One region of the Phytobacter palmae genome, then DNA from elsewhere that is predicted to be linked to it. Evidence: predicted binding sites of a transcription regulator. Region 1 holds the regulator's gene; each other region holds the start of a gene.
The links. The regulator CRP, encoded in region 1, controls carbon source genes, mostly activating them, when cyclic AMP is high. The targets are predictions, from matches to a motif close to ATGTGANNNNNNTCACAT.
Positions count from the first base shown of each region.

Region 2: AAIG39_RS04690 (PTS sugar transporter subunit IIB) is a predicted target of CRP. The motif match lies at 2,902-2,919, and genes of this name have one in related genera.
Region 3: msrB (peptide-methionine (R)-S-oxide reductase MsrB) is a predicted target of CRP. The motif match lies at 4,790-4,807, and genes of this name have one in related genera.
Region 4: uxuA (mannonate dehydratase) is a predicted target of CRP. The motif match lies at 3,279-3,296, and genes of this name have one in related genera.

Region 1 is NZ_JBCIVJ010000002.1:25,674-33,764, reverse strand. It holds gene AAIG39_RS02875 (cytosine deaminase) at 1-785, shown strand, start outside; gene ppiA (peptidylprolyl isomerase A) at 938-1,510, shown strand; gene AAIG39_RS02865 (YhfG family protein) at 1,617-1,787, shown strand; gene AAIG39_RS02860 (putative adenosine monophosphate-protein transferase Fic) at 1,777-2,379, shown strand; gene pabA (aminodeoxychorismate synthase component 2) at 2,410-2,982, shown strand; gene argD (bifunctional acetylornithine/succinyldiaminopimelate transaminase) at 3,062-4,282, shown strand; gene AAIG39_RS02845 (YccS/YhfK family putative transporter) at 4,279-6,357, opposite strand; gene crp (cAMP-activated global transcriptional regulator CRP) at 6,411-7,043, opposite strand; gene AAIG39_RS02835 (OsmC family protein) at 7,353-7,757, shown strand; gene AAIG39_RS02830 (phosphoribulokinase) at 7,881-8,091, opposite strand, start outside.
Region 2 is NZ_JBCIVJ010000002.1:427,836-435,926, forward strand. It holds gene AAIG39_RS04670 (LysR family transcriptional regulator) at 1-40, opposite strand, end outside; gene nfsB (oxygen-insensitive NAD(P)H nitroreductase) at 247-900, shown strand; gene AAIG39_RS04680 (RNA 2'-phosphotransferase) at 1,170-1,712, shown strand; gene AAIG39_RS04685 (LacI family DNA-binding transcriptional regulator) at 1,756-2,709, opposite strand; gene AAIG39_RS04690 (PTS sugar transporter subunit IIB) at 3,004-3,318, shown strand; gene AAIG39_RS04695 (PTS sugar transporter subunit IIC) at 3,330-4,658, shown strand; gene AAIG39_RS04700 (glycoside hydrolase family 1 protein) at 4,673-6,061, shown strand; gene AAIG39_RS04705 (PTS lactose/cellobiose transporter subunit IIA) at 6,068-6,370, shown strand; gene AAIG39_RS04710 (carbohydrate porin) at 6,636-8,015, shown strand.
Region 3 is NZ_JBCIVJ010000022.1:41,563-49,653, reverse strand. It holds gene AAIG39_RS21275 (NAD(P)H nitroreductase) at 1-50, opposite strand, end outside; gene sppA (signal peptide peptidase SppA) at 213-2,066, shown strand; gene ansA (asparaginase) at 2,196-3,212, shown strand; gene pncA (bifunctional nicotinamidase/pyrazinamidase) at 3,223-3,864, shown strand; gene AAIG39_RS21255 (YeaC family protein) at 3,940-4,218, opposite strand; gene msrB (peptide-methionine (R)-S-oxide reductase MsrB) at 4,259-4,672, opposite strand; gene gapA (glyceraldehyde-3-phosphate dehydrogenase) at 5,015-6,010, shown strand; gene AAIG39_RS21240 (D-hexose-6-phosphate mutarotase) at 6,209-7,093, shown strand; gene AAIG39_RS21235 (aldo/keto reductase) at 7,178-8,035, opposite strand.
Region 4 is NZ_JBCIVJ010000003.1:252,595-260,685, forward strand. It holds gene AAIG39_RS06390 (bifunctional transcriptional activator/DNA repair enzyme AdaA) at 1-954, shown strand, start outside; gene AAIG39_RS06395 (YkgJ family cysteine cluster protein) at 951-1,205, opposite strand; gene yeiP (elongation factor P-like protein YeiP) at 1,351-1,923, shown strand; gene uxuA (mannonate dehydratase) at 1,994-3,184, opposite strand; gene AAIG39_RS06410 (mannitol dehydrogenase family protein) at 3,388-4,854, shown strand; gene AAIG39_RS06415 (CobW family GTP-binding protein) at 4,970-5,947, shown strand; gene AAIG39_RS06420 (phosphatase PAP2 family protein) at 5,990-6,682, shown strand; gene mepS (bifunctional murein DD-endopeptidase/murein LD-carboxypeptidase) at 7,117-7,680, shown strand; gene AAIG39_RS06430 (cyclic di-GMP phosphodiesterase) at 7,875-8,091, shown strand, end outside.

The DNA.
Region 1 (8,091 bases):
AAGAAGCCTTACAGCTTGGCGCTGACGTGGTAGGGGCAATTCCCCATTTTGAATTTACCCGCGAGTATGGGGTGGAGTCGCTGCATATCGCCTTTGAGCTGGCGAAGAAATATGACCGACCACTGGATATCCATTGTGATGAGATAGACGACGAACAGTCGAGGTTTGTCGAAACGGTTGCCGCGCTGGCGTTGAAAATGGAGATGGGCGCGCGCGTTACCGCCAGCCACACCACGGCGATGCACTCCTATAATGGCGCCTATACATCTCGCCTTTTCCGCTTATTGAAACTCTCCGGTATTAACTTTGTCGCTAATCCGCTGGTGAATATCCATCTGCAGGGGCGTTTTGATGATTATCCGAAGCGGCGCGGGATCACCCGCGTGAAGGAGATGCTGGCTGCCGGGATTAATGTTTGCTTTGGCCATGATGATGTCTTTGATCCCTGGTACCCACTCGGCACCGGCAATATGTTGCAGGTACTGCATATGGGTCTGCATGTTTGCCAGTTGATGGGGTATCAGCAAATTGATGATGGCCTGCGGCTGATTACCGACAATAGCGCCAGAACCTTTGGTCTTAAGGACTACGGTATTGTGCCAGGTAATCCGGCAAATATGATCATTTTACCGGTTGAAAGCGGTTTTGACGCGGTGCGATGTCAGTCACCGGTGCGCTGGTCCATTCGCCAGGGGCGAGTGATTGCCACCACGCAACCGGCGCAAAGCTGGATTCAGACGGACAGTGGTGGTGAAGAAGTGGCGTTTTATCGCAAGAGCGAGTGAAGGTGATAGCAGAATGACCACACAATGCGTGGTCAGCCAGCGTAACATATGTTTCAATTGCGTAAAATTAAGTAAAAGGCTGGCCTGGTGGCGGAGTGCTCTTTAGAATCAAGCCACTCGCTTTCTTACCTGTATTTCGTTAAGGAAACCTCATGGTTAAATCGACTCTGGCGGCAATTGCGGCTGTGTGTGCCCTTTCTGCAATCTCCTCTTCCGCGCTGGCGGCAAAAGGCGATCCTCATGTTCTGCTCACCACATCAGCTGGCAACATCGAACTGGAGCTGAACAGTCAGAAAGCCCCCGTGTCGGTGAAAAACTTTGTGGATTATGTAAATAGCGGTTTTTATAACAACACCACTTTTCACCGCGTGATCCCGGGTTTTATGGTCCAGGGTGGTGGATTTACAGAACAAATGCAGCAAAAACAGCCTAACCCGCCCATTAAAAACGAAGCGGATAACGGTTTACGCAATACGCGCGGTACTATCTCCATGGCCCGTACGGCAGATAAAGACAGCGCCACCAGTCAATTCTTTATTAACGTCGCTGATAACGCTTTCCTGGATCACGGCCAACGTGATTTTGGCTACGCGGTATTTGGTAAAGTTGTCAAAGGGATGGATGTCGCTGATAAGATTTCTCAGGTTCCAACTCACGATGTCGGCCCCTATCAGAATGTGCCGTCAAAACCGGTTGTCATCCTCTCTGCCAAAGTCCTGCCATAAGCTTTTTTTCGCACGGGCCGTTCGGCCTGTGCGCGTTCCCCTCCCTGCGTGACGCGAAATTGCTGCTTATACTTGTGGCACATGAGCGAGACATCAGGGAGGCGTTATGACCAAAAAACTCACCGACCGACAAAAATCCCGTCTCTGGGAGCAAGACCGTAATGTCAATTTTCAGGCCAGCAGGCGTCTTGAAGGCATTGAAAGCCCGCTGGTAACGCTCACACCCGATGAGGCGATGACGCGTATTGAAGAGTTAAGGAGGCACTATGAGCGATAAATTCGGCGACGGCCGCGATCCTTATCTCTTCCCTGGCCTCAATGTGATGCGCAACAGGCTGGGTATTCGCGAGGCGCAGCGTCTGGAACAGGCGGCATGGGAACTCACGGCGTTACGTGCCGCCACGCTGGAACTGGGGCCGTTGGCCCGCGGGCTGCCGCATCTGTGCGCTATTCACCGCCACATTTACCAGGATGTCTTCGACTGGGCCGGGCAGGTGCGCGAAGTGGATATTTATCAGGGAGATACCCGCTTTTGCCATTTCGAATACATCGAAAAAGAAGGCAATGCGTTAATGCAGTCGCTTGAAGACGAAGAGTGGCTACAGGGGCTCGGGAAAGAAGAATTTATCGAGCGGCTGGCCCATTACTACTGTGAAATCAACGTGCTGCATCCATTTCGTATTGGCAATGGCATTGCCCAGCGGATTTTCTTCGAGCAGCTTGCGCTACATGCAGGATACCGACTGGACTGGCGTGGCGTTGATCCGGAAAGCTGGAGTAAAGCGAACCAGACCGGGGCGATGGGGGAGTTACAACCGCTGCGTGAGATCTTCGGCAAAGTGGTAAGCGAAGCCGTCGAAACTGAGTAGAATAGGGCGGCTTAAAATGATGAGGCCGCCATGATCCTGCTTATTGATAATTACGACTCTTTTACCTGGAACCTGTATCAGTACTTTTGCGAGCTGGGCGCCCAGGTCGAGGTCAGGCGTAATGATGACATCACACTGGCGGATATTGCGCTTATGGCCCCGCGAAAAATCGTGATCTCCCCGGGCCCCTGTACGCCTGATGAGTCGGGTATTTCGCTGGAGGTTATTCGCCACTATGCAGGCAGGCTGCCGATCCTCGGCGTCTGCCTCGGTCACCAGGCTATCGCCCAGGTCTTTGGCGCCCGCATTGTCCGGGCACAACAGGTTATGCATGGCAAAACTTCTCCGGTAACCCATAACGGGCAGGGGGTTTTTCGTGGCCTGAATAACCCGTTAACCGTGACGCGCTACCATTCTTTGTTGATCGATCCGCCTTCGTTACCGGAGTGCTTTGAGGTGACCGCATGGAGCGAGAAGCAAGAGATCATGGGGATTCGTCATCGTCAGTGGGATCTGGAAGGGGTGCAGTTTCACCCGGAAAGTATTCTTAGCGAGCAAGGACATGCGTTACTGAATAACTTTTTGCAACGCGCCGATTTTTAGTTGCCATTGAGTGATTTTTTATGCATATTTCGTGATTATATTTTCACTTCTACTTCTTGTTTAAAAAGGGTGGGGTTACATGGCAACTCAGCAGGGTGCAATCACGCGCGCAACATTTGACGAAGTCATTCTACCAATTTTCGCACCGGCCGAATTTATTCCGGTGAAAGGAAAAGGCAGCCGCGTGTGGGATCAGCAGGGAAAAGAGTACGTTGATTTTGCAGGAGGTATCGCAGTTACCGCGCTGGGGCATTGCCATCCGGCGCTGGTGGAGGCGTTAAAAACGCAGGGCGAAACACTGTGGCATATCAGCAATGTGTTTACCAATGAACCCGCACTGCGCCTGGCGCGTAAGTTGATCGACGCCACCTTTGCCGAGCGTGTGGTGTTTATGAACTCCGGCACCGAAGCCAACGAAACAGCATTCAAGCTGGCGCGTTATTATGCATCTACCCGCCATAGTCCCAATAAAACCAAAATCATCGCTTTCCACAATGCGTTTCATGGCCGTTCGTTGTTCACTGTGACCGTCGGCGGTCAGCCGAAATATTCCGACGGCTTTGGTCCGAAACCAGCGGATATCGTTCACGTGCCCTATAACGACCTGCATGCGGTGAAAGCGGTCATGGACGATCATACCTGCGCGGTAGTGGTTGAACCGATTCAGGGCGAAGGCGGAGTGACGGCGGCAACGCCTGAATTTTTACAGGGATTGCGTGACCTGTGTGATGAACACAACGCGCTGCTGGTATTTGATGAAGTGCAGTGTGGGATGGGACGCAGCGGCGATTTGTTCGCATATATGCACTATGGTGTGACCCCGGATATCCTGACCAGCGCCAAAGCGCTCGGCGGTGGTTTCCCGGTAAGCGCCATGCTCACCACCCAGGAGATCGCCAGCGTATTTCATCCTGGCTCCCACGGCTCAACCTATGGCGGTAACCCGCTGGCCTGTGCCGTTGCCGGTGTGGCATTCGACATTATTAATACGCCAGAAGTATTAAATGGCGTAAATGAGAAACGCGAACTGTTTGTTAAACATCTGCAAGACATCAACGCGAAGTATGATCTGTTCAGCGAAATTCGCGGCATGGGGCTGTTGATCGGTGCGGAGCTGAAACCGCAGTACAAAGGCCGTGCGCGTGATTTCCTCTACGCTTCGGCGGATGAAGGGCTAATGGTACTCAACGCCGGTCCTGATGTGATGCGTTTTGCGCCGTCGCTTATCATTGAAGAAAACGATATCGAAGAAGGGATGCTGCGCTTCGCGAAAGCAGTAGCCAAAGTCATTAACGCTTAAGACCGCAAGCGGCGATTTAACCAGATGCCGTGATGTGGACGCTGACGCCATGCCACCGACGAGATGGTGTGCATGGTGTTCAGATGCCCCAGGATCCGCTGCAGATGTTGTTCCAGCGTACTCATTGGGCCATACGTCATACTCTCCGGCGCTTCCAGAATATTCACATCCCCTGAACTTCCCGGACTATCATACTCCAGCCGCTGTTGACAGCGCTGCAGGGCAATTTCGCATGATTGCAGGTATCGCTGTGCCAGTTCCGGGGTGAGCATGGTATGTTCCCGCGCCAGCGTCGTCATTGCATTAATATGTTCGACAATAAACTGGCTGTGCGTGACCCACAGCTTCATTTCTGCCAGATAACGCGTATCAAAGCCAGGCTCCTGCATGGCCTGATTGAGCGAGTTAAACAGCGCATTGTGTGCCTGGTTTACCCGCATGCGCTGCCAGGCCAACGGAGTAACCTGCGGATCATCGCTCAGGATCAGCCGAATGGCATCCTGGTAAGTTTCCAGCGCGTCGTGGGCATTTTTTCGCAGCAGCCCGCTCTGCCATTGAGGCCATAGCCAAACCATGCCGCCAAAAGCGATCAGGCAGCCGATCAACGTGTCGATAAGACGGGCAACAATAAACTGGTCACCATTGAGTGTGAGTAACTGGAGCGTGTATACCGCGGTAAGGGTAAAGCCCACCATCGCCCAGCCGTAGCTTTTGCGGATAATCAGATAACTCACCAGCGTCACGATCAGCATCGCGGTCAGCGTGAAGCCTTCCGGTACGTGGTAGTGCAGCGTCGCGCCGGCAATGATCAATCCGGCCATGGTGCCTGCCGCCCGGTGCAGAATGCGTACGCGCGTTGCGCCATAACCGTTTTGCGTAACAAACATCACCGTCATCATTATCCAGTAGGGTTTTGGAAGATGCAGCGCACTGCCCATCAGGCTGGCAATACTGAGCATGACGCTAATTCGTGCCGAATTACGTAAGGCTGAGGATTTGAACGACAGATAGCTTTTGAGTGCCGGGAGCAGGGGCAAGCGACGCTGCTTCTCTTCCATCAGGTCTCGCACATACAGTGGACGCTGGGTACGCAGAACTCGGGCTATCTGGCTGAAATGCCAGGCGCAAAAATGGCCGACCGGATTATCCGGGTGCTGGCGGGCAATTTTCTCGAGTGCGCCAATCTGTTTATCCATATTGAAGCGTTTGGGATAGCGGTGATAAAGAATATCATCGGCGATCACACGTAACCGCGCGGCCACGGTTTGCGCATTCCAGCGGATAACCTCTTCGGCATGGCTGCGTTCAACCAGCTCCTGTACTTCCTGCGGTTGGTGCAGACTAACGGCAATATGTTCCTGTAAGTCGAGAGCTACCTGGAAAACGCGGCGTAACCGCTTGTAGTCGTTGTTATTATTCGCCGCCAGCATATGCAGCTGTTGGTAACACTGGCTGATCATATCCACCGCTTTTTGCTGGCGCGCCAGTAGTGGCGGAAGGGCTTTTTCGGGATCGACATGCTGCGTCAGCAAACTGTATTTTGCTTCGCAATAGTCCGCCAGCTGGCGATACAGCAGACTCAATGATTCACGTAGCGGTTGCTCCCGCCACAGCCAGAACCAGAAGGCGTTAAACGCGCCGTACCACAGTGTCCCCAGACCATAAATCAGTAACGGTTCCCAGATGGGCATGCTACCGGCGAGGCTGAGCGTAAAGATGGCGGCAATGATCGAGGCGGGGAGCAGGCGCCCGTGCAATGCGCTGATTTCTGCCGTGACGCCGAGGACCAGCGTTAATCCGGTCAGGATCAGCGGTAGCGGAACATTTTGCGTCAGTAATAACTGTACCGTGAGGCTACTGCCAGCGAAGAGAGTGCCGCCGATGAAGACACGTTTGAAGAAACGTTTATGCAGCGTATCCAGACCGGCAATATTGCAGCAGGCAGGAACAAGGGAAAACAACAAACCGAGATCGAGACGGCCCGCGATGAGACCCACGGTCACAGGGAGGCATAACACCAGCGTTTGTCGCAGTGCATAGTTGATTTCGGGGTGATAAATCAGCCTGCGCCACATGGAAAAGAGAGACAAAAACGGCGCATCGTTAAGGGCGACGCGCCGCTTGAGAATTAACGTGTACCGTACACGACGATGGTTTTACCGTGCGCGGAGATCAGGTTTTGATCTTCCAGCATTTTCAGGATACGACCGACAGTTTCGCGGGAGCAGCCAACGATCTGACCAATTTCCTGACGGGTAATTTTAATTTGCATACCGTCCGGGTGGGTCATTGCATCCGGCTGTTTCGCCAGATTCAGCAGCGTCTGTGCGATACGGCCTGTCACATCAAGGAAGGCGAGGTTGCCGACTTTTTCTGAGGTGACCTGCAGACGACGCGCCATCTGAGAAGACAAACGCATCAGGATATCCGGGTTCACCTGAATTAATTGACGGAATTTTTTATAGGAGATTTCGGCCACTTCACAAGCGGTTTTGGCGCGTACCCATGCACTGCGCTCCTGACCCTCTTCGAACAGACCCAGTTCACCGATAAAATCTCCCTGGTTAAGGTAAGAGAGGATCATCTCTTTACCTTCTTCATCCTTGATTAGCACAGCCACTGAGCCTTTGACGATGTAATACAACGTTTCCGCTTTTTCACCCTGGTGAATCAGCGTGCTCTTCGATGGGTACTTATGAATGTGGCAATGAGACAAGAACCATTCGAGAGTCGGGTCTGTTTGCGGTTTGCCAAGCACCATGCGCGGTTATCCTCTGTTATAAGCTGGCTCCAGACGCTGGATTCACATATCGCGTCCGGGGTTGCAATCTATCTTCCCCATACCTGGGAAGTGGACCGTCAGACATGCCTGCGGCCTGTAATATGTGATGTCCTCTGCATACATACATAACATCAATGTATCACTGTAGCATCCCGATTGTTTTAGCATAGCTTTTGTCGCCTGTCTCCTGGTGTCTCGCTTCAGCTTGACGCAGGTCGCCTTCCGTTGCGAGTTTTCTTATGTACGCGTAATCTGTAAAGAAAACTGTAACTCCGGAGTGAATTAAAAATGCAAGCTCGAGTGAAATGGGTAGAAGGTTTAACGTTCCTTGGCGAGTCTGCGTCCGGGCACCAGATCCTGATGGATGGTAACTCAGGCGACAAAGCCCCAAGCCCGATGGAAATGGTGCTGATGGCAGCAGGAGGATGCAGCGCTATCGATGTTGTATCTATTCTGCAAAAAGGCCGCCACGATGTGAAAGATTGCGAAGTGAAGCTGACCTCAGAGCGTCGTGAAGAGGCTCCGCGTCTGTTTACGCATATCAACTTGCACTTCATCGTGACCGGCAAGGAGCTGAAAGAGGCGGCGGTATCGCGTGCGGTGGATCTCTCTGCCGAGAAATATTGCTCCGTCGCGTTAATGCTGGAGAAGGCGGTGAAAATCACGCATTCGTATGAAGTGATTGAGGCCTGAGAACCGCTTTCAAAGGCTAAGCAGGTAAGTCGGATAAGCGTAGCGCATTCGACCTTTTCCCCGGTGGCGCTACGCTTTCCGGGGCTACACCTGGCGGGGGAAGATATTGTGTCCGCCGCAAGGCTACTGAATTTTCTTCCCTTCCATCAACCGCTGTACCAGCGGGGTCATGATGAGCTCCATCGCCAGTCCCATTTTCCCACCCGGCACCACAAGCGTATTCATGTGCGAAATGAACGAACCCTGCAGCATCGCCAGCAGCCAGGGATAGTCGATCCCTTCAAGGTTACGGAAATGAATGACGACCAGACTTTCATCCAGCGAGGGGATGACC
Region 2 (8,091 bases), 400 kb from region 1:
CCGAGCGAACAAATAAGGTGACATCTTCAAGGCGAATCATGATTACTCCAGCCAGGCCTACGGTCTGCCCTCTTTTTGCCAGAAAAACCCACAGGCGCAAAGCACCAGGACATTATTTTCACTTTCGGAGGGAAAGTGCTGCACAGCGGAGGTGATTTATCTCGTCAGCATTTGTGTTTATTCTCGACTTACCAGACGGGGCGACAAGTCCCGAATTTATTTCATTTTCCTGCCCGGAGAGAGACGATGACTTTAGATGATGCTGTGCTTGCCCGCCATACCGTTAAAGCCTTTGAAGGTGGTAAAACGCTGCCGCAGGAGCAGATTGAGACGCTGCTGAATGTACTACAAAACAGCCCCTCTTCGGTGAACTCCCAGCCGTGGCATTTTGTGGTGGCATCGACTGCCGAAGGCCGCGCAGCGATTGCAAAATCCACCACCGGCGCTTTCATTTATAACGAACCTAAAGTGCTGAATGCTTCGCACGTTATTGCGCTTTGCATGCGTACAGATCTGGATGATCAGCACCTGCAAAAAGTGCTGGCGCAGGAGAGCGCAGATGGCCGTTTCGTCGCCGAAGGCGCGCAGGCAGGCCAGGATAAGGGCCGTCGCTCTTATGTCGATATGCACCGCTATGAATCCCGTGATATTCCGCAGTGGATGGAGAAACAGGTGTATCTGGCGCTGGGCGGCCTGCTGCTGGGCGCGGCGATGTTAGGTATCGATGCAACACCGATGGAAGGTTTTGATCAACGTGCGCTGGACCTCTCTCTGGGCCTGCGTGAAAAAGGGTTCACCAGCGTTGTACTGGTGTCGCTCGGTTACCGCAGCGAAGGTGATTTCAACGCCGCTCTGCCGAAATCCCGTCTGCCGCGTGAAGAGATCTTTACCTTTATTTGATGGTGAGTGCTGTACGCGTGCGGGTGAGACCTTCTCCCCTCACCCTTTTCCTGCCGTAATGCACGCGCTGCTCCCGTAGCCCGAATAAGGCATTACGCCGCATTCGGGTATTCCCCTCTTCTCTAAAGGAGAGGGATTGTCCTGTTTTTATGAGCTGCTTTTTCACCCCTCTTTCACCCTTCATTTGAGAGTGTCAAACTGGGCGATTTATAACCGTCAACAGTTTGCTGAGTTGTGCTTCGTGCAAACGACTGGCAAGGCAGGTAAAAATGAAAAAAGCACATAATGAAGTCAGTAAATTTCTGAGCTACGTTCTGCGCCACCAACCTCAAGCCATTGGACTGGAACTGGATAGTGAAGGGTGGGCGAACATTGATGCACTGATCGCAGGCGCAGCCGGTCATGGGCAATCACTGGACAAACAACTCATCGAAGCCGTCGTGCAGGGCAGTGATAAAAAACGCTTCGCCCTCTCCGAAGACGGGCTGCGTATTCGTGCCGTTCAGGGACACTCGACGACGCAGGTCGATATTGCCTTTACAGAAAAAAAGCCACCGGACATTTTATATCACGGCACCGCCAGCCGTTTTCTTTCCGCCATTCTTGCAGAAGGATTAACCGCACAGTCGCGACAGTATGTTCATCTCTCTTCCGATCGGGAGGTGGCCATTCAGGTCGGGCAGCGTTACGGCACTCCGGTGGTGCTGGAAATTAACGCTTTAGCCATGTTCGAGCAGGGTTATCCATTCTATCAGGCGGAGAATGGCGTCTGGTTGACCCGGCAGGTCGCGGAAGAATTTATCGGCCAGTGATCCCGGCGTAAAAAAGCCTCCGGGCGGAGGCTCTCTTTAAACGTTAGCGTTTGATCATTTCAGGAATAATTAAATCCCCGCGCACCACGCAAGAGCCCAGTACGCTCTGGGTTTTTTCGTTAAGCCACGCGACAATCCGCGCTGCCATCGCGTCCATGGAGTACTCAATCGCCGGGATTTTTGGCACACCCGGGAGGTGCAACGAGCCCGCCAGGCTAAAGACCATGATGTCGCCCGGTACGGATTTATTGAACGCCTGCAACTGCGGGATCACACGCTGTGCTTCCTGCTCATCGGCAACCAGAAGGGCATTGAAATTCAGGGTAGTGGCATTGTTGAGCAATACCTGCAACGCCACGGATGACGAGGTGTCATCCATAAAAACCAGGTTACGATTAAACGGCAGGAAATTGTTTTCCAGCGCATGTTTATAGCCGAGTAATACCTGATCGGTTGAACCGCGGGCATCCGGATGGATCAGCGCAATCTGGCGTCTTCCCTGGCTTATCAGGAAATTACAGGCCGTTTCCGCGGCGAACGCATGATCAAACTGGATGCTGTTTGGCGTATCCGACTCCGCGCAATCCACCAGAATGACATTCTCGTCGTTGATATTCAGCGGGAAGCGGGCACCAATAATTAATACATCATCGCACAAGCCGCAGGTGAGCTCTTCCAGCGCGCTCATTACCCCCGCTTTGGTATTCGCAAAGCGCAGCAGCAGATGTTTCTGGCTCTGGCTGAGGTGTTTTTCCAGCGCATAAAGATACGCGGTGGTCTGGTTGATATTGTCCTGGGCGCAGATCACGCCGATGCAGCCTGTCGACTGGCTGAGTAAGGACTGTGCGATAACATTGGGCCGATAATTCAGCTCATCGACCGCTTTCAGTACTGCGAGGCGACTTGCTTCCTTAACGCCGCGCGAACCACTCAACACCCGTGAGACTGTGGCTTTGGACACCCCAGCTAAACGTGATACATCGTTGATTGTAGACATCTTTTTCCCCTGACAGACGACTAAGTTGCGCCTGAAAATACCAAGTCCAGCAATGGTTCATAATATAACCACTTGCAGTATATCCTTTTCTTTTTTTCATGGAAACCGATTTTCCATTTGGACTCACTTGCTATCAGAATCCATCCAAATTCCGTGACCTGAATCCAGAAAAAAGCGCTTACCCCGTCGAGACTTTGATACTCATCACACTTCTTTTGCGATGAGATGGAAACCGGTTTCCTTATGATATCCAATCGTCCTCGCAATAACTTTTTACATTCGAGGATGGTCAAGATGTTCAGGATTATGTTGTGTTGCTCCGCCGGTATGTCCACCAGCCTGTTAGTCAGGAAAATGGTTGAAGAGGCGCAGCAACGGAATTTGCCGGTCGAAATCGATGCGTACGGTGTGGCTGAATTTGATGTGCAGTTCCCACGATACCAGGTCGTGCTTCTCGGACCGCAAGTGAAATATATGTTAAATACGCTGTCAGAAAAGGCCGCCGCCGTCGGCATCCCCGTACAGCCCATCAATCCGATGGACTACGGGATGCAGCGTGGCGATAAAGTACTGGACTATGCATTGTCGCTGATTGAAGCGGCGCACTAAAAGGTGAACCCATGAGTTCGTTATATCAGTCTATGATTGGCGTCATTGAGCAGTCCATTACCCCGCTGGCGGGCAAACTCGGACAGCAGAAATATGTTATCGCGATCCGCGATGGCTTTACCGCCGCGCTGCCGTTCATGATCATCGGCTCGTTTATGCTGGTGTTTATTTTCCCGCCGTTCTCACCAGAAACGACCAACGGCTTTGCCCGCGCCTGGCTGGATTTTTCTACCGAATACCGCGCGCAGCTGATGTTGCCTTTCAACCTGAGCATGGGGGTCATGACCTTCTTCATCTCTGTCGGTATCGGCGCGAGCCTGGGTCGCCAGTTCAATCTTGACCCGGTGATGACCGGCCTGCTGGCGTTTATGGCATTCCTGCTGGTCGCTGCCCCCTATCATGAAGGACAGATTTCCACTCAGTACCTCTCCGGCCAGGGGATCTTCACCGCGCTGCTGACATCAATATACTCCGCGCGCGTTTATGCCTGGCTTAAGCAGCACAACATCACCATTCGCCTGCCGAAAGAGGTGCCGACCGGTGTTGCCCGTTCGTTTGAAATCCTGATCCCGGTACTGGTAATTATCGGTACGCTGCACCCGCTGAACCTTTTTATTGAAGCGCAAACCGGCATGATCCTGCCTCAGGCGATTATGCACCTGCTGGAACCGCTGGTCTCCGCATCGGACTCCCTGCCTGCAATTCTGCTTTCTGTACTCCTGTGCCAGATCTTCTGGTTTGCCGGTATCCACGGTTCGCTTATCGTCACCGGCATCATGAACCCGTTCTGGATGGCGAACCTCTCCGCCAACCAGGCTGCTCTGGCTGCCGGCGCTGCATTACCGCACGTTTATCTGCAAGGTTTCTGGGACCACTACCTGCTGATCGGCGGCGTGGGTTCAACCTTACCGCTGGCCTTTTTGCTGCTGCGTAGCCGCGTTACGCACCTGAGGACTATCGGCAAAATGGGTGTCGTGCCAAGTTTCTTCAATATCAATGAACCGATTCTGTTCGGTGCACCGATCATCATGAACCCGATGCTGTTTATCCCGTTCGTCTGTGTCCCTCTGGTAAACGCTATTCTGGCGTATACAGCAACCCGTATGGGCTTACTGGCACAAGTTGTCTCTCTGACACCGTGGACTACACCGGCTCCGATTGGCGCATCCTGGGCAGCAAACTGGGCATTAAGTCCGGTGGTGATGTGCCTGATTTGTATGGTGATGTCCGCACTGATGTATCTGCCGTTCCTGCGTGCTTACGAACGTTCATTGATGAAAACCGAAGAGCAAAAAGCGCAGAACAGCGCACCGATGGCGGAAACCGTCGGCAGTAACTGAACAAGGAGAGAAAAATGAAATATGCATTTCCCGAAAACTTCTGGTGGGGTAGCGCCAGTTCCGCGCAACAAACCGAAGGGGAAAGCTTAAAGGGCGGAAAGAGCGCCACAACATGGGATGCCTGGTACGCCAGCCAACCCTGGCGCTTTCACCAGCAGGTAGGCCCTCAGGATACGTCCACCTTTTACCAGCACTGGCGCGAAGACATTGCCCTGTTAAAAGAGCTGAACCACAACAGTTTTCGCACCTCAATAAGCTGGAGCCGTTTGATTCCTGATGGCACCGGCGAGGTGAACAGAGAGGCCGTTGCGTTTTACAGCAACATGCTCAACGAGCTGGCAGAACAGGGCATTGAACCGTTTATCACCCTGTTTCACTTCGACATGCCGATGGTCATGCAGGAGAAAGGCGGCTGGGAAAATCGCGAAGTCGTAGAGGCATTCACCCGCTACGCGCAAATCTGCTTCGACCTGTTTGGTCATCAGGTGAAGCACTGGTTTACGTTCAACGAACCGATTGTGCCGGTAGAAGGGGGATATCTGTATGACTTCCATTACCCGAATGTGGTGGATTTCAGACGGGCAGCCACAGTGGCATACAACACGGTACTGGCCCATGCCAGCGCAGTGCGGGCGTTTCGCGCCGGGCATCACCCCGGTGAGATCGGCATAGTGCTCAACCTGACACCGTCGTATCCACGTTCGCAACATCCGGCGGATCTGAAAGCCGCGCACCATGCAGACCTGCTGTTTAACCGCAGCTTCCTCGATCCGGTACTGTTGGGCGAGTATCCGGCGGACCTGGTGGCCTTGCTGAAAGAGTATGATCAGCTTCCCGCCTGTCATCTGGGCGATAAGGAGCTGATTGCCGCCGGGAAAATAGACCTACTGGGCATTAACTATTATCAGCCGCGGCGGGTGAAATGCCGGGACAGCGCCGTTAATCCTGAGTCGCCGTTTATGCCGGAATGGCTGTTTGATTACTACGAGATGCCGGGGCGAAAAATGAACCCCTGGCGCGGCTGGGAAATTTATGAGCCGGGTATTTACGATATTTTGGTTAATCTTCGTGATAATTATGGCAACCCACGCTGCTTTATTTCTGAAAATGGTATGGGTGTCGAAAATGAACAGCGCTTTATTGAAAACGGGCAAATAAACGATCAGTACCGTATTGCCTTTATTACCGATCACCTTAAATGGCTACATAAAGGAATTAGCGAAGGCTGTAATTGCCTTGGTTATCATATGTGGACCTTTATTGATAATTGGTCATGGTGTAACGCCTATAAAAACCGCTACGGTTTTGTTCAGTTAGATTTAGAAACCCAGAAACGCACCGTTAAGAAAAGCGGAGAATGGTTTGCCGCCACCGCGAAGAATAATGGTTTTGATGAAGAGTAAATAAATATGGTCGCATTAGAAGAAGCGGTAATGGAGATTATCGTTAACGCGGGTCAGTCGCGCAGCCTGTGCTTTGAAGCACTGCGTGCCGCCAGAGTGGGCAATTTTGAGGAAGCCCAAAAACTGCTGCGTGAAGCCGATGGTTATTCGCGCCAGGCCCATCAAATGCAAACTAAATTAATTGAACAGGATGCTGGCGAAGCCCGGCAACCCATGACATTAATTATGGTGCATGCCCAGGATCATTTAATGACGTCGTTACTGGCGCGTGAATTATCAGAGGAGATTATTCAGCTTTATCAGCGTTAAAAGCTCATTGATTACGGAAATATTACTCTGTACCTGAATTATAAAATATAACTCAGCTTGTTTTGATACTGGCATGTTGTTCTGTCAAATCAGGACGGGATGGTTATTGTTTAAAAACAACCAACTAAGCCCTAAATATTTCGAGCTTCCGGAAGGCGACAAGTGAATGAATCCCGATGAGCTTATTTATATAAGTGATTCGGGTAAACGAGTGCAGCCAACGAACAGGCGGCCTGAAGTATAAAGGGTATAAATTGAGATAATTATGAAATTAAACAATAAACTTCCAGTGGCACTGGCGGTTGCGGCTGCTCTTTGCTCTGGTTCGGTGATAGCTCAAGAATTTACCCAAGAACAAATCGATGCCATCGTGGCAAAAGCGGTGGATAAAGCATTAGCTGAGCGGCAGGCAAAAATGGATGCCGCCATTGATAAAAAAGCGGATGTCATTACCGAGCCGCAAAGTACCGCGCAAACGCCTGATTTAGCCATTCCTTATGGCGTGAAATTTAGCGGTTATGCCCGTTATGGCGCCCATTACCAGAGTGGCGATCAGAAATACGTGGGCGTAGACGGTTCGTATAACGGCTCGTCTGCGATTGGCCGTCTGGGTAACGAAGGCAACGGTGGCGAGTTCCAGCTTTCCAAAGCGTTTAAGAGCTCCCACGGGGCCATCTGGGACGTCAACGTGATGTTCGATCACTGGGGCGACGAAGTTAACCTGAAAAAAGCCTATGCGGGTGTGACCAACCTGCTGGAATCCAACCCGAACGCCTATTTCTGGGCGGGTCGTGACTTCCACCAGCGTCCGCAACAGGGTATCAACGACTACTTCTGGATGAACCACGATGGCCAGGGCGCCGGGGTGAAAAACTTCGACATCGGTGGCGTACAGTTTGACGTGGCCACTGTGGCTGCCGTGCAGTCCTGTAACCCGGAAGTGGAAGACAACGGTGATAACCCGTCGCGCATTACCTGTACCGGTGGTTCAGGCACCGGCGACAAAGGCAACTATGCGGTCACCTCAAAAATCCACGGCATGAAAGTCGGCCCGCTGGATCTGGAAGTTTATGCAAACTACGGTTTTGACTCGAAGGCCGTTGAAAGCGACGCCCGTCTGAAAGCCTGGCAGGGTGGTGTGGTGTTAAGCCATACCAACGACAGTGGCGTGAACAAGGTTATCGCCCGTTACTCAGACAACGCAGATAACAGCGTTTATAACAAAACGGATGATCTGAAAACTATCTATGCCAGCTTTGAAGGGCTGCACAAGTTTAGTCGCCAGATGCAGGTGGAATATCTGCTCGCCTTCCACGATTACGACAACAGCGCAGACAAGTCTGACAATCGTAAGAACTACAACGCCATTGTGCGTCCGATGTACTGGTGGAACGATGTTCATTCAACCTGGCTGGAACTGGGCTGGCAGAAAGTGGCCTATGACAAAGGTGGTGATAACAACGGCTGGAAAGCGACCCTGTCGCAGAACATCTCCATTGATATGGGGCCTGAGTTCCGTCCGATGCTGCGCTTCTACGTAACCGGTGGCGAAGTTGACAACAAGCGTACCGCACGTGTTAACGGTACGGATGACACCACGCTGGACTCCTTCAACGTCGGTGCGATGTGGGAAGCCTGGTTCTGATGTAAATCCGCGGGCGGCAGGGATGCTGCCTCCGGTTATCTATCACGCCTGTGCTATGATGCAAAACTCATCAATA
Region 3 (8,091 bases), on a different contig from region 1:
GCCAACCGGGAAGCGCTACGGCGGTTGACGAGCAGTTCAAGTGCATCCATTAGTTAAACTCCTGTATTGAAATTTGTTCCTAAAATTAACACGTGCGTAGATTTTGTTACAGCGCCGGCAGCGATTCCTGCTGACAACAGGAGCCAGGCTAATTAGGATAACCACACTTGCCGCGCAGGGCAGTGGCAAACGTTACTAACCAGGGAGAATACATGCGAACCCTTTGGCGTTTTATTGCCGTTTTTTTTAAGTGGACATGGCGATTGCTGAATTTCATCCGCAATCTGGTGCTCAATTTGTTCTTTATTTTATTGGTACTGGTCGGCGTTGGCCTGTGGATGCAGTTTAGCGACAGCAAAGCAGAACATGCCAGCCGGGGTGCGTTATTGATGGATATTACCGGCGTGGTCGTGGATAAACCCTCCGCCAGCAACCGACTCGGCGCGCTGGGCCGCCAGTTCTTTGGCGCAAGCTCCGACCGCCTGCAGGAAAACTCGCTTTTCGATATCGTCGACACCATTCGTCAGGCGCAATCAGACCGGAATATCACCGGGATCGTGCTGGATTTGAAAAACTTTGCCGGGGCTGACCAGCCTTCTATGCAGTATATCGGTAAAGCACTGCGCGAGTTCCGCGACAGCGGTAAGCCGGTCTATGCAGTAGGTGATAACTACAGCCAGGGGCAGTATTACCTCGCAAGCTTTGCCAATAAGATTTGGCTCTCGCCGCAAGGGGTGGTAGATCTGCATGGCTTCGCGACCAACGGCTTGTATTACAAATCCCTCCTCGACAAGCTGAAAGTCAGCACCCATGTGTTCCGCGTAGGTACTTATAAATCCGCCGTTGAACCTTTCATCCGCGACGATATGTCTCCGGCCGCGCGCGATGCGGATAGCCGCTGGGTGGGCGAACTCTGGCAGAATTATCTCAACACCATTGCCGCAAACCGTCAGGTTACCGCGCAACAGATATTCCCTGGTGCGCAAGGCGTACTGGACGGGCTGCGTAAGGTCGATGGCGATACGGCGAAATACGCGCTGGATAACAAACTGGTGGATGAGCTGGGCTCAAGCGCCGATGCGGAAAAAGCACTTACCAAACAGTTTGGCTGGGATGACAAAGAGAAAAATTTCCGCGCCATCAGCTATTACGATTATCAGCTGAAAAAACCGAGCGATATTGGCGACGCCGTAGCCGTGGTCTTTGCGAACGGCGCGATCATGGATGGTGATGAAACCCCGGGGAACGTGGGTGGCGATACCACCGCTTCGCAGATCCGCGATGCGCGTCTTGATCCTAAAGTGAAAGCCATTGTTCTGCGCGTTAACAGTCCCGGCGGCAGCGTAAGCGCCTCGGAAGTGATTCGCTCTGAACTGGCCGCCGCCCGCGCGGCAGGCAAACCAGTCGTGGTATCCATGGGCGGTATGGCGGCATCCGGCGGTTACTGGATCTCAACGCCAGCGAACTACATCGTGGCGAATGCCAGCACACTGACCGGGTCGATTGGTATTTTCGGCGTCATCAATACGCTGGAGAACAGTCTGGACAGTATTGGCGTGCATACCGACGGCGTGGCAACGTCGCCGCTGGCGGATGTCAGCATGACCAAAGCACTGCCTCCGGAAGTTCAGCAGATGATGCAACTCAGCATCGAGAACGGCTACAAGCGCTTTATTACGCTGGTTGCACAGTCGCGTAACAGCACGCCGGAGCAGATTGATAAAATCGCACAAGGTCACGTCTGGACCGGTCAGGACGCAAAAGCCAACGGGCTGGTCGACGGGCTGGGTGATTTCGACGATGCGCTGAGCAAAGCGGCTGAGCTGGCGAAACTCAAACAGTGGCATGTGGACTGGTATCAGGATGAACCGTCATTTTTCGATCGCGTCATGGACAGCATGTCAGGTTCCGTACGCGCGATGTTGCCGCAGGCATTACAGGCTTATCTACCCGCGCCGCTGGCTAATGCGGCGGTTCAGGTCAAAGCTGAAACAGATAAACTGGCAGCGTTTAACGATCCACAAAATCGTTACGCATTTTGCCTGACCTGCGCCAACATTCGCTAACGAACTGGACGTTTTGTATTCAGGCGGAGATCAGCATCACGCTGGCTCCGCCTTTTCTTTGCGCTTTCGCTGCATCATTCATTCACTGCGTATATACTCCCCCCACTCTGTGACAACACATTTTCTATCATGCAAAAGAAATCGATTTATGTTGCCTACACTGGCGGTACCATTGGTATGCAACGTTCCGAACATGGCTATGTCCCCGTCTCAGGACATCTGCAACGTCAACTGGCGTTAATGCCTGAATTCCATCGCCCGGAAATGCCTGACTTCACCATCCACGAATATGATCCGTTGATGGACTCCTCCGATATGACGCCTGAAGACTGGCAGCATATCGCTGACGATATCAAAGCCCATTACAACGATTACGATGGTTTTGTCATCCTGCACGGCACCGACACCATGGCATACACCGCCTCTGCACTGTCGTTTATGCTGGAAAACCTGAGTAAACCGGTTATCGTGACTGGCTCACAAATTCCGCTGGCTGAGCTTCGTTCCGACGGGCAGATCAACTTGCTCAATTCGCTGTACGTAGCGGCTAACTTCCCGATTAACGAAGTGACGTTGTTTTTTAACAACCGCCTCTATCGCGGTAACCGCACAACTAAAGCGCATGCTGACGGTTTTGACGCCTTTGCCTCGCCGAATCTGTCGCCGCTACTGGAAGCGGGAATTCATATTCGTCGCCTCAATACGCCGCCCGCGCCGCACGGTAACGGTGAGCTGGTTGTCCACCCGATCACCCCGCAGCCGATCGGTGTAGTGACGATTTATCCTGGCATCTCGGCAGACGTGGTAAGAAATTTCCTGCGCCAGCCCGTAAAAGCGCTGATCCTGCGCTCATACGGTGTTGGCAATGCGCCACAAAACGGTGAGTTTCTCAAAGAGTTAGAGGAAGCCAGTGCACGCGGCATTGTCGTGGTTAACCTGACGCAGTGTATGTCGGGCAAGGTCAATATGGGTGGTTACGCCACCGGTAATGCACTGGCACACGCAGGCGTGATTGGCGGTGCGGATATGACGGTAGAGGCTACGCTGACTAAACTGCATTATCTGTTGAGCCAGGATCTGGACGCCGCGGCGATTCGCAGCGCCATGACGCAGAACCTGCGCGGCGAGCTAACCGCTGACGAATAAGGAAAACCCGATGAAACAACGCGCTTTGCTGCTGGTCGACCTGCAAAATGATTTCTGTGCAGGTGGTGCCCTGGCTGTGGCGGAAGGCGACAGTACGGTAGATGTGGCGAATATGCTGATTGACTGGTGCCAGGCGCGCGGTGGGCCGGTGCTGGCGACGCAGGACTGGCATCCGGCTAACCACGGCAGTTTCGCCAGTCAGCATCAGGTTGAGCCCTTTTCGCAAGGTGTGCTTGATGGCCTGGCGCAAACCTTCTGGCCGGATCATTGCGTACAGCATAGTGAAGGGGCGGCATTGCATCCCCTGTTGAAAACCTCAGCAATCGATGCCGTGTTTCACAAAGGGCAAAATCCGGCTATCGATAGCTACAGCGCTTTTTTTGATAACGGGCATCGGCAGAAAACCGAACTCGATGACTGGTTGCGTCAGCATGACATTGCTGAGCTAACCATCATGGGGCTCGCCACCGATTATTGCGTGAAATTTACCGTGCTGGATGCGCTGAAACTCGGCTATCGCGTCAACGTCATTACTGATGGCTGTCGCGGAGTGAATATCAGTGCGCAGGACAGCGCCCACGCTTTTATGGAAATGGCTGCCGCAGGCGCAACACTCTATACGCTGGCTGACTGGCAGGAAACGCAGCGGTAATGCTTTTCCAGCTTTTCGACTTAACCCCGGCTATCGTGCGAACAATCGTGGCCGGGGGCTTGCGAATCACTGCACTTACTGAACTTTCAGCGTCGCAATCGACTTCGGCGCAATACCAAAGTCTTCTTTCAGTTGCTGCTTGCTCTTCATCACCATCTGACCCTGCGTATCAATGGTCATGTGTTGCGCGTCGGTGTTATGGCGTGCCTGCCATAACATGACCAGTTGCAGACTGTTCTCTTTTTGTTCCGCCGTCAGGGCAACACCGTCGGGCCACTTGCCCAGTTCAACAGCGGTAACCAGACGCTGGTAGATGTCCGGTGTCATGCTGTTAATGACTTGTTCGAAATCCATGCTAAATTAACTCCAGTGGAATAATAGCTGAATCGATTCCTCAGCCCTGAGTCCGATCACCGTTTTCATCGTCGGTAAAACTCAAAGAGGCGGAATTCACGCAGTAACGTTCACCGGTCGGTTGTGGGCCATCAGGGAAAACATGTCCCAGATGCGCGTCACAATTACCGCAACGAATTTCAACGCGCTGCATGCCGTGTGAGTAATCGTTTAAATAACGAATGGACTCTTCGCTTACCGGCTCGAAAAAACTCGGCCAGCCGCACCCTGAATCATATTTGGTCTGCGAATGAAACAGAGGAGCGTCGCATACCAGACAGTGATAAACGCCTTCACGCTTGTTGTGTAAAAGACGGCCTGTAAAAGGCGGTTCGGTACCGTGATCCTGTGTCACGTAGAACTGCATCTCTGTCAGATTTTTTTTCAGGTCATCCTGGGATGATTTCGTCGTCATATGCTCACATCTCGCGGTAAGAATTCGTACAACCTCACTTCGATTCTAACAAAACATTAACAATGAAGTGATAACTTTTGATCTAAACTTACTTGCTGCGAATTCCCGGGCGGTTAATTGTGATCACTCTCACATTTTTATCCTGCATGACCTTTAAAATTCGGGGCGGCGTCCCCATAAGGGGAGCATGCTCATAGGAAGAGTGAGACGAGTCAGTCGAGCAAAGGTTATGCGGAGGATTGATTTGTCGCAATGATTGACACGATTCCGCTTGACGCTGCGTAAGGTTTTTGTAATTTTACAGCCAACCTTTTATTCACTAACAAATAGCTGGTGGAATATATGACTATCAAAGTAGGTATCAACGGTTTTGGCCGTATCGGTCGCATTGTTTTCCGTGCTGCTCAGGAACGTTCTGACATCGAAATCGTTGGTATCAACGATCTGTTAGACGCAGAATACATGGCTTACATGCTGAAATATGACTCTACTCACGGCCGTTTCAACGGTACCGTAGAAGTCAAAGACGGCCATCTGGTTGTTAACGGCAAAACCATCCGTGTTACTGCTGAAAAAGATCCGGCTAACCTGAAATGGAACGAAATCGGTGTTGACGTTGTAGCAGAAGCTACCGGTATCTTCCTGACCGACGAAACCGCTCGTAAACACATCACCGCGGGTGCGAAAAAAGTTGTTCTGACTGGTCCTTCCAAAGACAACACCCCGATGTTCGTTCGTGGCGCTAACTTCGAAACTTATGCTGGCCAGGACATCGTTTCTAACGCATCCTGCACCACCAACTGCCTGGCACCGCTGGCAAAAGTTATCAACGACAACTTCGGCATCATCGAAGGTCTGATGACTACTGTTCACGCAACTACCGCTACTCAGAAAACCGTTGATGGCCCGTCTCATAAAGACTGGCGCGGCGGCCGTGGCGCAGCACAGAACATCATCCCGTCCTCTACCGGTGCAGCTAAAGCTGTAGGTAAAGTACTGCCAGAACTGAATGGCAAACTGACTGGTATGGCGTTCCGCGTTCCGACTCCGAACGTATCTGTTGTTGACCTGACCGTTCGTCTGGAAAAAGCAGCGTCCTACGAAGAAATCAAGAAAGCAATCAAAGCGGCTTCTGAAGGCGCAATGAAAGGCGTTCTGGGTTACACCGAAGATGACGTTGTATCTACCGATTTCAACGGCGAAGTTTGCACTTCCGTGTTCGATGCTAAAGCTGGTATCGCACTGAACGACAACTTCGTGAAACTGGTATCCTGGTACGACAACGAAACCGGCTACTCTAACAAAGTTCTGGACCTGATCGCTCACATCTCCAAATAAGTTGGGATGAGTAATTGATCTATAAAGGCGACTTCGGTCGCCTTTTTTTATGTTTCGCGTCATCCTGAAAGTTGCTTCCTCACTGGCGCTGCTCACGGATACTGGCCACAGAAACTTCTGTGCTCCCGGCTCAAGACAGGCTTGCCGTCCTGATGCAGCTTTCATGATTTTGTGTTTCGCTAAACGAAGGATTGCACCATGATAAACAAAATTTTTGCTCTCCCGGTTGTTGAACAAATTACCTCCGCCCTCTCTCGCCGCCTGATGGACGAACTGGAGGTTATCGTTATCGATCATCCACAAGTGAAAGCCTCTTTTGCTTTACAGGGGGCACATCTGCTCTCCTGGAAACCCCAGGGTGAAGACGAAGCGCTGTGGCTGAGCGGCAATACTCCGTTCAAAAACGGCGTGGCGCTGCGCGGCGGCGTACCGATCTGCTGGCCATGGTTTGGTCCCGCAGCACAGCAGGGTCTGCCTGCTCACGGTTTCGCCCGTAACCTGCCATGGACACTGAAAGCGCATAATGAAGACGACAATGGCGTTGTGCTGACATTTGAGCTGCACAGCAGCGAAGCATCCCGTAAATACTGGCCGCATGATTTCACGCTGTTCGCTCGCTATAAATTGGGTAAAACGTGTGAAATTGAACTGGAAGCGCACGGAGATTTCGAAACCACCTCAGCACTGCATACCTATTTCAACGTTGGCGATATCCATGCGGTGAAAGTCAGCGGCCTGGGCGATCGTTTTATTGATAAAGTGAACAACGCGCAAGAAGATGCATTAACTGATGGTGTACAGACGTTCCCGGATCGTACCGATCGCGTCTATCTGAACCCGGAAGCCTGCAGCGTGATTCATGACAGTGCACTGAACCGCACCATTGAAGTGATCCACCACCATCATACTAACGTTGTCGCATGGAACCCGGGTCCGGCACTCTCCGCCAGCATGACCGATATGCCGGATGATGGTTATAAAACATTTGTCTGTGTAGAGTCTGCCTGCGCGACCGCACCGCAAAAAACGACTGAAGAAAAACCGTCCCGTCTGGCGCAGACGATTCGCGTGGTTAAACGCTGATGGTGATAGCCCGGGTAAGTAGCGTGCCCGGGCTACCGAATTTTCATCGTTACACGATTTGTAACCCGGGCAACGTGCGGCGTGTTACACCACATCCAGGGGTGTTTTACGGCCTGGAGCCGGAAATGCATTATTCAGACGCATCAGATCCTCTGCGCTCAGGGTGATGTTCAACGCAGCGGCATTTTCCTGCGCATGCGCCACAGTGGCTGCCTTTGGAATAGCCATCACCCCCTTGTGACTGATAACCCATGCCAGCAAAATTTGCGCCGCCGTCGCATTATGGGCATGCGCAATATCGGTCACCGCGCTGTTATTCAGTAACCCATCCCGCAGGCGCCCGGCCTGCGCCAGCGGGCAGTAAGCCATCACCGGCATCTGTTGTTGCTGGCACCAGGGCAGCAGATCATATTCGATACCACGCGAGCCCAGATGATAGAGCACCTGATCGGTCGCACAGGCTTTGCCCCCCTGCACCTGCCAGAGTTCCTGCATATCGGCATAATCAAGATTCGATACTCCCCAGCGGCGAATTTTGCCCTGCGCCATGAGAGTTTCCATCACCTCCACCGTTTCGGCCAGCGAGAAATTTCCGCGCCAGTGCAGCAGATAAAGATCCAGATAATCGGTTTTCAGACGGCGCAAACTCGCTTCACAGGCCGCAATGGCTTTTTCACCACCTGCATTCCACGGATACACTTTCGAAACCAGATAGATTTTGTCGCGCAATCCCCCCTGGAGTGCCGCACCAACGACCTCTTCCGCCCCACCGTCTGCGTACATTTCCGCCGTATCGATGAGCCTGAGACCTGCATCAATGCCCGCCCGTAGTGCATCCACCTCTTTACTGCGCTTACGGTCATTCTCACCCATATACCAGGTGCCCTGACCAATAGCAGGCAGCGTCACTTCGCCCGCGAAGACTACATTTTTCTCAGCCATATCATCCTCCTGCGTCAAATGCACCACCATAAAGCAAAACAGGGCCAATGGCCCTG
Region 4 (8,091 bases), on a different contig from region 1:
TGTATTTCGACCTGCCGGGCGCGTAAACCAAAGCGCGAAAACGTGCTGTTTTACAACGATATTTCCGCCGCACTCGCCGCCGGCTTCCGTCCATGCAAGGTCTGTCGCCCGACGGAAAACGCCTTTAGCGCACCACCAGTCGTCGAACAGGCAATGGCATTATTGCGAACCCAGGGGAACGTCAAAATCAGCGACGCGCAGTTACGCGAACGCAATATTAGCCCCGAGGTCCTGCGCCGCTGGTTTCTCAGGCATCACGGCGTGACCTTTCAGGCCTATCAGCGCATGCTGCGGGTCAACACAGCAATGCAGGAGTTGAAATCGGGTCGTAAAGCTATCGAGACCGCCTATGACAGCGGTTATGATTCCCTAAGTGGCTTTGGTTATACCTTTAAAAAACTGACGGGGCGTGCGCCCACGCAACGAGCGCAGGTGATCCTCATCCAGCGCTTTACCACCCCGCTCGGCCCGATGTTCGTCTGTGCGACGGAAAACGGCGTCTGCCTGCTTGAATTTGTCGACCGACGGGCTCTGGAAACAGAGTTCAGCGATATTCAGCGTCTGTTTGATGCGCGGATCATTGCTGGTGAAAATAGACATACGCGGCAGGCAGAAAAGGAATTAGGCGAGTATTTTGCCGGTACACGTCAGAGATTTACCCTGACACTGGATACCCCGGGAACGGCCTTTCAGCAACATGTCTGGCAGGCATTGGGCTGTGTGGGCTATGCCGGGGTAAGCCATTACGGTGGGATTGCTGCTCAGATGGGTAATTCGAAAGCCGTGCGCGCTGTTGCCAGCGCCACCGGCGCAAATCGTATTGCGATTGTTATCCCCTGCCACCGGATCATTGGCAAGGACGGTGCCATGACAGGCTACGGCGGCGGTATTGCGCGTAAAAAATGGTTGCTGGAACACGAAGCGAAATATCAGCAGAGTGCTGAATTACGTTAAGGTGCGGTCGCGGCTTCAAGGTTAATGAGGAAGGTCATGGCCGCCTCCCGATCGCTGAAACACATCCCGGCGCCTGGTTGCAGGCTGGCGCAGACTTTTGGGCGCAGCGGGGAGTCGAAAATTTTACACTTATAGTCGTCCGCCAGCTGTACACAACGCGTATTGGCCGGCTTGCCCTGTGGCATGCCGGGGATAGGACTTGAAATAGAGGGGGCGATACAGCACGCTCCGCAATCCGTACGGCATTCCATAATAACGACTCTCTGTTGGGTTAGCCGCCAAACTACCTGTTTTCCCCGTCAAACGCAAAACTCAGCGATTCCACTTGCCTGCAAAGGCCCTCGCGGGTACTTTGTCGCGATATTTTCGTTATTTTTAATTTACAGGATCCCACTGATGCCAAGAGCAAACGAAATCAAGAAAGGTATGGTGCTGAACTACAACGGCAAGCTGCTGATTGTAAAGAACATTGATATTCAGTCACCGAGCGCCCGCGGCGCAGCAACCCTTTACAAAATGCGTTTCTCCGATGTGCGCACCGGCCTGAAAGTCGAAGAGCGTTTCAAAGGCGACGATATCGTCGATACCGTGACCCTGACACGCCGTTTCGTTGACTTCTCTTATGTTGATGGCAACGAATACGTGTTTATGGATAAAGAAGACTACACGCCCTACACCTTCACGAAAGAGCAGATCGAAGAAGAGCTGCTGTTTATCCCGGAAGGCGGTATGCCGGATATGCAGGTACTGACCTGGGATGGCCAACTGCTGGCGCTGGAGCTGCCGCAGACCGTTGATCTGGAAATTGTTGAAACGGCACCCGGTATCAAAGGCGCGTCAGCAAGTTCACGCACCAAACCGGCAACCATGAGTACAGGTCTGGTGATTCAGGTTCCGGAATACCTGACCACCGGCGAAAAAATCCGCATTCATATCGAAGAAAGCCGTTATATGGGCCGCGCTGACTAAGTCAGCCATTAAGCGTAAAAAAGGACAGTGTAAACTGTCCTTTTTTTTATCTCTGCGTGAAACTCACAGATTACAACAGATCGCGGAACAGTGTTTTCTTGAGCGCCAGCTCCACGCCACGCACTTCAGCCATCCCTTTCAGGCGACCAATCGCGGAATAACCTGGATTGGTTTTCTTACGCAGATCATCGAGCATCTGATGACCGTGATCCGGACGGAACGGAATCGGGCGCAGATCGCCCGCTTTCTTACGACGCTGTTCTTCACTAAGGATCGCCGCCACAACGGATACCATATCCACATCGCCTTGCAGGTGCGCAGCTTCATGGAAGGTTTTCGGGTTATCTTCACGACAGGTAGAACGCAGGTGCGTGAAGTGAATACGATCGCCGAAAGTCTCAATCATATTCACCAAATCGTTATCGGCACGTACGCCATAGGAACCAGTGCACATGGTGAAACCATTATTGACGCTATCAACCGCATTTTTCAGCCAGTGCATGTCCTCAATGGTCGAGACAATACGCGGCAGGCCGAGGATTGGACGCGGCGGATCGTCCGGGTGTACCGCCAGACGTACGCCGACTTCTTCTGCTACAGCGACAATCGCACGCAGGAAGTAAGCCATATTTTCGCGCAACTGGTCTTTGTTAATACCATCGTATTCCGCCAGACGGGCACGGAACTGATCCAGCGTATACCCCTCTTCCGCACCAGGCAGGCCAGCAATAATATTGCGCGTCAGTTTTTCAATTTCCGCTGCGCTCATCGCTTCAAAATAGGCCTGCGCCTGCTGCTGTTCTTCTTCGGTGTAATCAGCCTGCGCGCCATCGCGCTTGAGGATATAAAGCTCAAACGCAGCAAAAGCAATCTGATCGAAACGCAGCGCTTTTGAACCGTCCGGCAGTTCGTATTCCAGATCGGTACGCGTCCAGTCGAGGATTGGCATAAAGTTGTAGCACACGGTATCGATGCCGCAGGCTGCCAGGTTGCGGATGCTTTGCTGATAGTTGGCAATCCAGGTGTCGTACTGTCCAGTGTGCGTTTTGATATCTTCATGCACTGGAATACTTTCGACCACCGACCAGGTCAGCCCTTTTTCAGCCAGCAATGCCTGACGCTGTTTGATTTCTTCTACCGGCCAGACCTGACCGTTTGGAATATGGTGCAGTGCCGTCACGACACCTGTTGCGCCAGCCTGGCGCACATCCTCTAATGAAACCGGATCGTTCGGTCCGTACCAACGCCAGGTTTGTTCCATCGTTTTCCCCTCAAAGTTGTTATACCAATACAGCAAAGATTATGACGACTACCATACATGTTTAACCGGGAGGGTCAAACACCGCCGTAGCAATGATTGATCCAGCTCACATTACCCGGATATTTCAGGCACACCAATTCAATTTGCTGTCATATAACTTTACACTGCACATTGTTAATTAATGGTTAAACAGGTGTATTTCAATGCAAACAATTGCCTCCGTCACGCTGCCTGAAACGGTGCAGTTACCCCAGTATGATCGCCGTTCATTACGTTCACGCATTGTTCATTTCGGTTTTGGCGCCTTTCACCGCGCACATCAGGCACTGTTGACTGACCGTGTGCTGAACGCGTTAGGGGGCGACTGGGGAATATGCGAAATCAGCCTGTTCAGCGGCGACCAGCTTATGACGCAATTGCGCGCGCAGGATCATTTGTACACTGTGCTGGAGAAAGGAGCCGAAGGTAATAACGCCTACGTTGTTGGCGTGGTTAACGAATGTCTCAATGCCAGACTGGACTCGCTGGCGGCCATTATTGAAAAATTTTGCGAACCGCAGGTGGCCATTGTTTCGCTGACTATCACCGAGAAAGGCTACTGCATCGACCCGGCAACCGGCAAACTGGACCTCACTCAGCCGCGCATTGCCCATGATCTGCAAAACCCAGGTGAACCGCACTCCGCACCGGGCATTCTGGTTGAAGCGCTCTCCCGTCGCCGTGAACGTGGCCTGCCCGCCTTTACCGTGTTGTCTTGCGACAATATTCCGGATAATGGCCATATTGTGAAAAATGCGGTGCTGGGTATGGCGCAAACTCGTTCCACTGAGCTGGCGCAGTGGATTGACACGCATGTCAGTTTCCCGTCAACCATGGTTGACCGTATCGTGCCGGCGGCTACCGACGAATCACTGGCGGAAATAGCCACTGAACTGGGTGTTGCCGATCCCTGTGCCATCAGCTGCGAGCCCTATATTCAGTGGGTCATTGAAGACAACTTTGTTGCCGGACGTCCACAATGGGAAGTGGCAGGCGTGCAACTGGTACAAGATGTTCGCCCGTGGGAACAGATGAAACTGCGAATGCTCAACGGAAGCCATTCCTTTCTGGCGTACCTCGGATATCTTGCCGGGTTTGCCCATATTAGCGACTGTATGCAGGATGACGTTTTTCGCCGTGCCGCACGCCAGTTGATGCTTGGCGAACAGGCCCCCACGCTTGGCATTACCGGTGTGGATCTCAACGCATACGCGGATAACCTGATTGCTCGTTTTTCCAACCCGGCACTTAAACACCGCACCTGGCAGATAGCGATGGACGGCAGCCAGAAACTGCCTCAGCGTATGCTGGATAGCGTGCGCGTACATTTGCAGCGTGAAAGCCACTGGCCGTTGCTGGCGCTTGGCGTGGCAGGCTGGATGCGCTATGTCAGCGGAACGGACGATGCGGGGGCGGCTATTGATGTGCGTGATCCCATGGCCGACAAGATACGCGCCATCGTCGATACCAGCAGTGAAAGGGAGCGCGTGGGAGCATTGCTGGCGCTCAGTGAAATCTTCGGTACAGATTTATCCACAGATCCGCGCTTCGTAGATGAGATCGAAAGTGCATGGCAACAATTGCGCACACAAGGGGCGCACCAGGCGGTACGTAAGGCTCTGCAAATTTAACATTTTCTGCCATTTAAAGGGGCGGAAAGTGCTTTATCCGCTCCTGCCCTTCTCTTTTTAGGCAATTTTCGTCAGGATTATTGCACTTGTTATTGTGCAAAATCGCGGAGTGAACGTGACGAAAACGAATCTGATTACTGGCTTTCTTGGCAGCGGGAAGACCACGTCCATTCTCCATATGCTGGCAAATAAAGATCCCAACGAGAAATGGGCCGTACTGGTCAATGAATTTGGGGAAGTTGGCATTGATGGCGCGTTACTGGCAGACAGCGGCGCTTTGTTAAAAGAGATCCCTGGCGGATGCATGTGCTGCGTGAACGGTCTGCCAATGCAGGTTGGCCTCAATACGCTACTGCGCCAGGGGAAACCCGATCGCTTACTGATTGAGCCTACTGGCCTTGGGCATCCAAAACAGATTCTCGACATGCTCACCGCCCCTGTCTATGAGCCGTGGATTGATCTGCGCGCTACCCTGTGTCTCCTCGACCCACGCCAGTTGCTGGACGAGAAAGCGGCTGGCAATGAAAACTTCCGCGATCAATTGGCGGCGGCTGACATTATTGTCGCTAATAAAGAAGACCGCGCCAGCGCCGCGAGCCAGCAAGCGCTGGAAGCATGGTGGCAGCAACATGGCGGCGATCGTCTTCGTCTCAACGCCACGCAGGGCAACATTCCCGTGTCGATACTGGATAATCCACGCCGCAATCTGCGCACACTTCCAGCCAGCGCCGAACATCACCACCACACCGGCGAAAAGAAAGGGCTGGCGGCGTTAAGTCTGCCTGAACATCAGCGCTGGCGACGCAGCCTGAATAGTGGCCAGGGCCACCATGCATGCGGCTGGATTTTTGACGCGGATACGCAGTTTGACACCATTGGTTTGCTTGAGTGGGCGCGTCTTGCGCCAGTGGAACGCGTCAAAGGTGTAATGCGTATTCCTGAGGGACTGGTGCGTATTAACCGGCAGGGAATGGACCTGCATATTGAGACGCAAAATGTCGCGCCGCCCGACAGCCGAATTGAACTCATCACGGCCAGCGAAGCGGACTGGAACGCCTTGCAGACCAGTTTGTTGAAGCTTCGTTTAGGTTAAGGGCACTACTGTTTTGCCCGTGTTGTTTAAAAATGGTTAAAGATGAAGACTCGTTTACCGCTTATTTTTTTGCTTAATATCGCTGGATTTGCGCTGTTCCTGTCCTGGTATATGCCAGCCAATCATGGATTCTGGTTTCCACTGGACGCAGCAATTTTCCACTTCTTTAATGACGGCCTCGTTGAGAGCCGAACCTTCCTGTGGCTGGTCGCGCTGACCAACAACCGCGCCTTTGACGCCTGCTCGCTTATTGCGATGGGCTGCCTGATGCTCTCTTTCTGGTTGCGTGAAGACCGCGACGGACGTCGCCGTATTCTCATCATTGGCCTGACGATGTTGCTGTTCGCGGTGGTTATTAATCAGCTCGCGCAATTACTTATTCCCGTAAAACGCGAAAGCCCGACACTATTTTTTAGCGGCATTCATCGGGTCAGCGAATTACTGAATTTCCCGACCAAGGACGCCTCCAAAGACAGTTTCCCGGGCGATCATGGCATGATGTTGCTTATTTTTTCTGCGATCATGTTGCGGTATTTCGGTAAAAAAGCGTTCGGCATTGCCCTGATTATATTTGTGGTTTTCGCCTTCCCGCGCGTGATGATTGGCGCGCACTGGTTTACCGATATTGCCGTTGGTTCCCTTTCTGTGGCGCTGATTGGTCTGCCATGGTGCCTGATGACACCACTTAGCGACAAAATTATTAGCCTGTTCAATCGTTACCTACCGGGCAAATAAACAACTTTTAAACACTTTAATAACACGATTGAACGGAAATCATCAGGGATCGTTTTCGATCCCTGACGCAAATTTGCCAAAAATTGGCCTTTTCTGTCATCAACCGGTCATAACAATTACTATCCAAATTAGCGATTTGCATGATTTTTAACCCAAATTGCCGATTTTTTAGCCATTCCTGATAATTAACTTTCTGTATCAGATTTTCTTATAAAAAATCACATAAAAGCGCTCGCAATAGCCGAGGTGATAGGGTAATCTCGGGTCTGCTTTGAGCAAATGAGCGATTATTTTCATAAAGAATAAATTTGTGCGTTCACCCACAGATTTGACCACTGGTAATTGTCTCATTGCATACAGCTAATTACTCTCGCTGCGTTGGCATTTTTTATAACGATATTTATCGTTAAGGACTTCAAGGGAAAATAATTAACATGGTCAAATCTCAGCCGATTTTGAGATATATCTTGCGGGCGATTCCCGCGGTAGCAGTGGCGGTTCTGTTATCAGCTTGTTCAACAAATACCGCGAAAAACATGCATTCTGAGACGCATGCTGTGGGCGAAGATATCTCTTCACTGCAAGCCTCTCAGGATGAATTTGAAAATATGGTGCGTAATCTGGATGTGAAAAATCGCATCCTCGATCAATATGCTGACTGGAAGGGTGTGCGTTACCGTTTAGGCGGCGACACCAAAAAAGGTATTGATTGTTCCGGCTTCGTCCAGCGCACTTTCCGTGAGCAGTTTGGTTTAGAATTACCACGTTCAACCTACGAACAGCAGGAAATGGGTAAATCGGTATCACGCACCAGTTTGCGTACCGGTGACCTGGTGTTGTTCAGAGCAGGGTCAACGGGTCGCCATGTCGGCATCTACATTGGCAATAACCAGTTTGTCCATGCTTCGACCAGTAGTGGTGTGGTGATTTCCAGCATGGATGAACCGTACTGGAAGAAGCGCTACAACGAAGCGCGCCGTATATTGTCCCGTAGCTAACGCATGTTTTCGCCAGTTATCCCTTGGCTGGCGCGAAACGATAAAAGAACACTGCCCCGGCGGTGTTTTTTTATACCCATTTTTCTTGCATGTTTATATGTCTCATTCCACCTTTCCAGGCTATATTCCAGGAAATCAGACAGTTCAAACGCCTGGCTTTTTCCGCTCAAACTCGCCAGATATGGATATAAGTGATGTTGACCCGCACCTTTTCCGCAAGCCGGAAAATTCTTCTGTTTAGCCTTCTGGTCGGTCTCTTCGCGGCTATTGCCGTTAGCGGGATTCAAATTTTAGTCGTTCAGAAGAAACATGAACAAAAGATGAATGCCGTACTCGCGGGTATGCAGCACTGGCTCACAGACTATTTTAGCGATATCAAAACCACCGCAGAGGCGCTCCAGCCGCTAACAC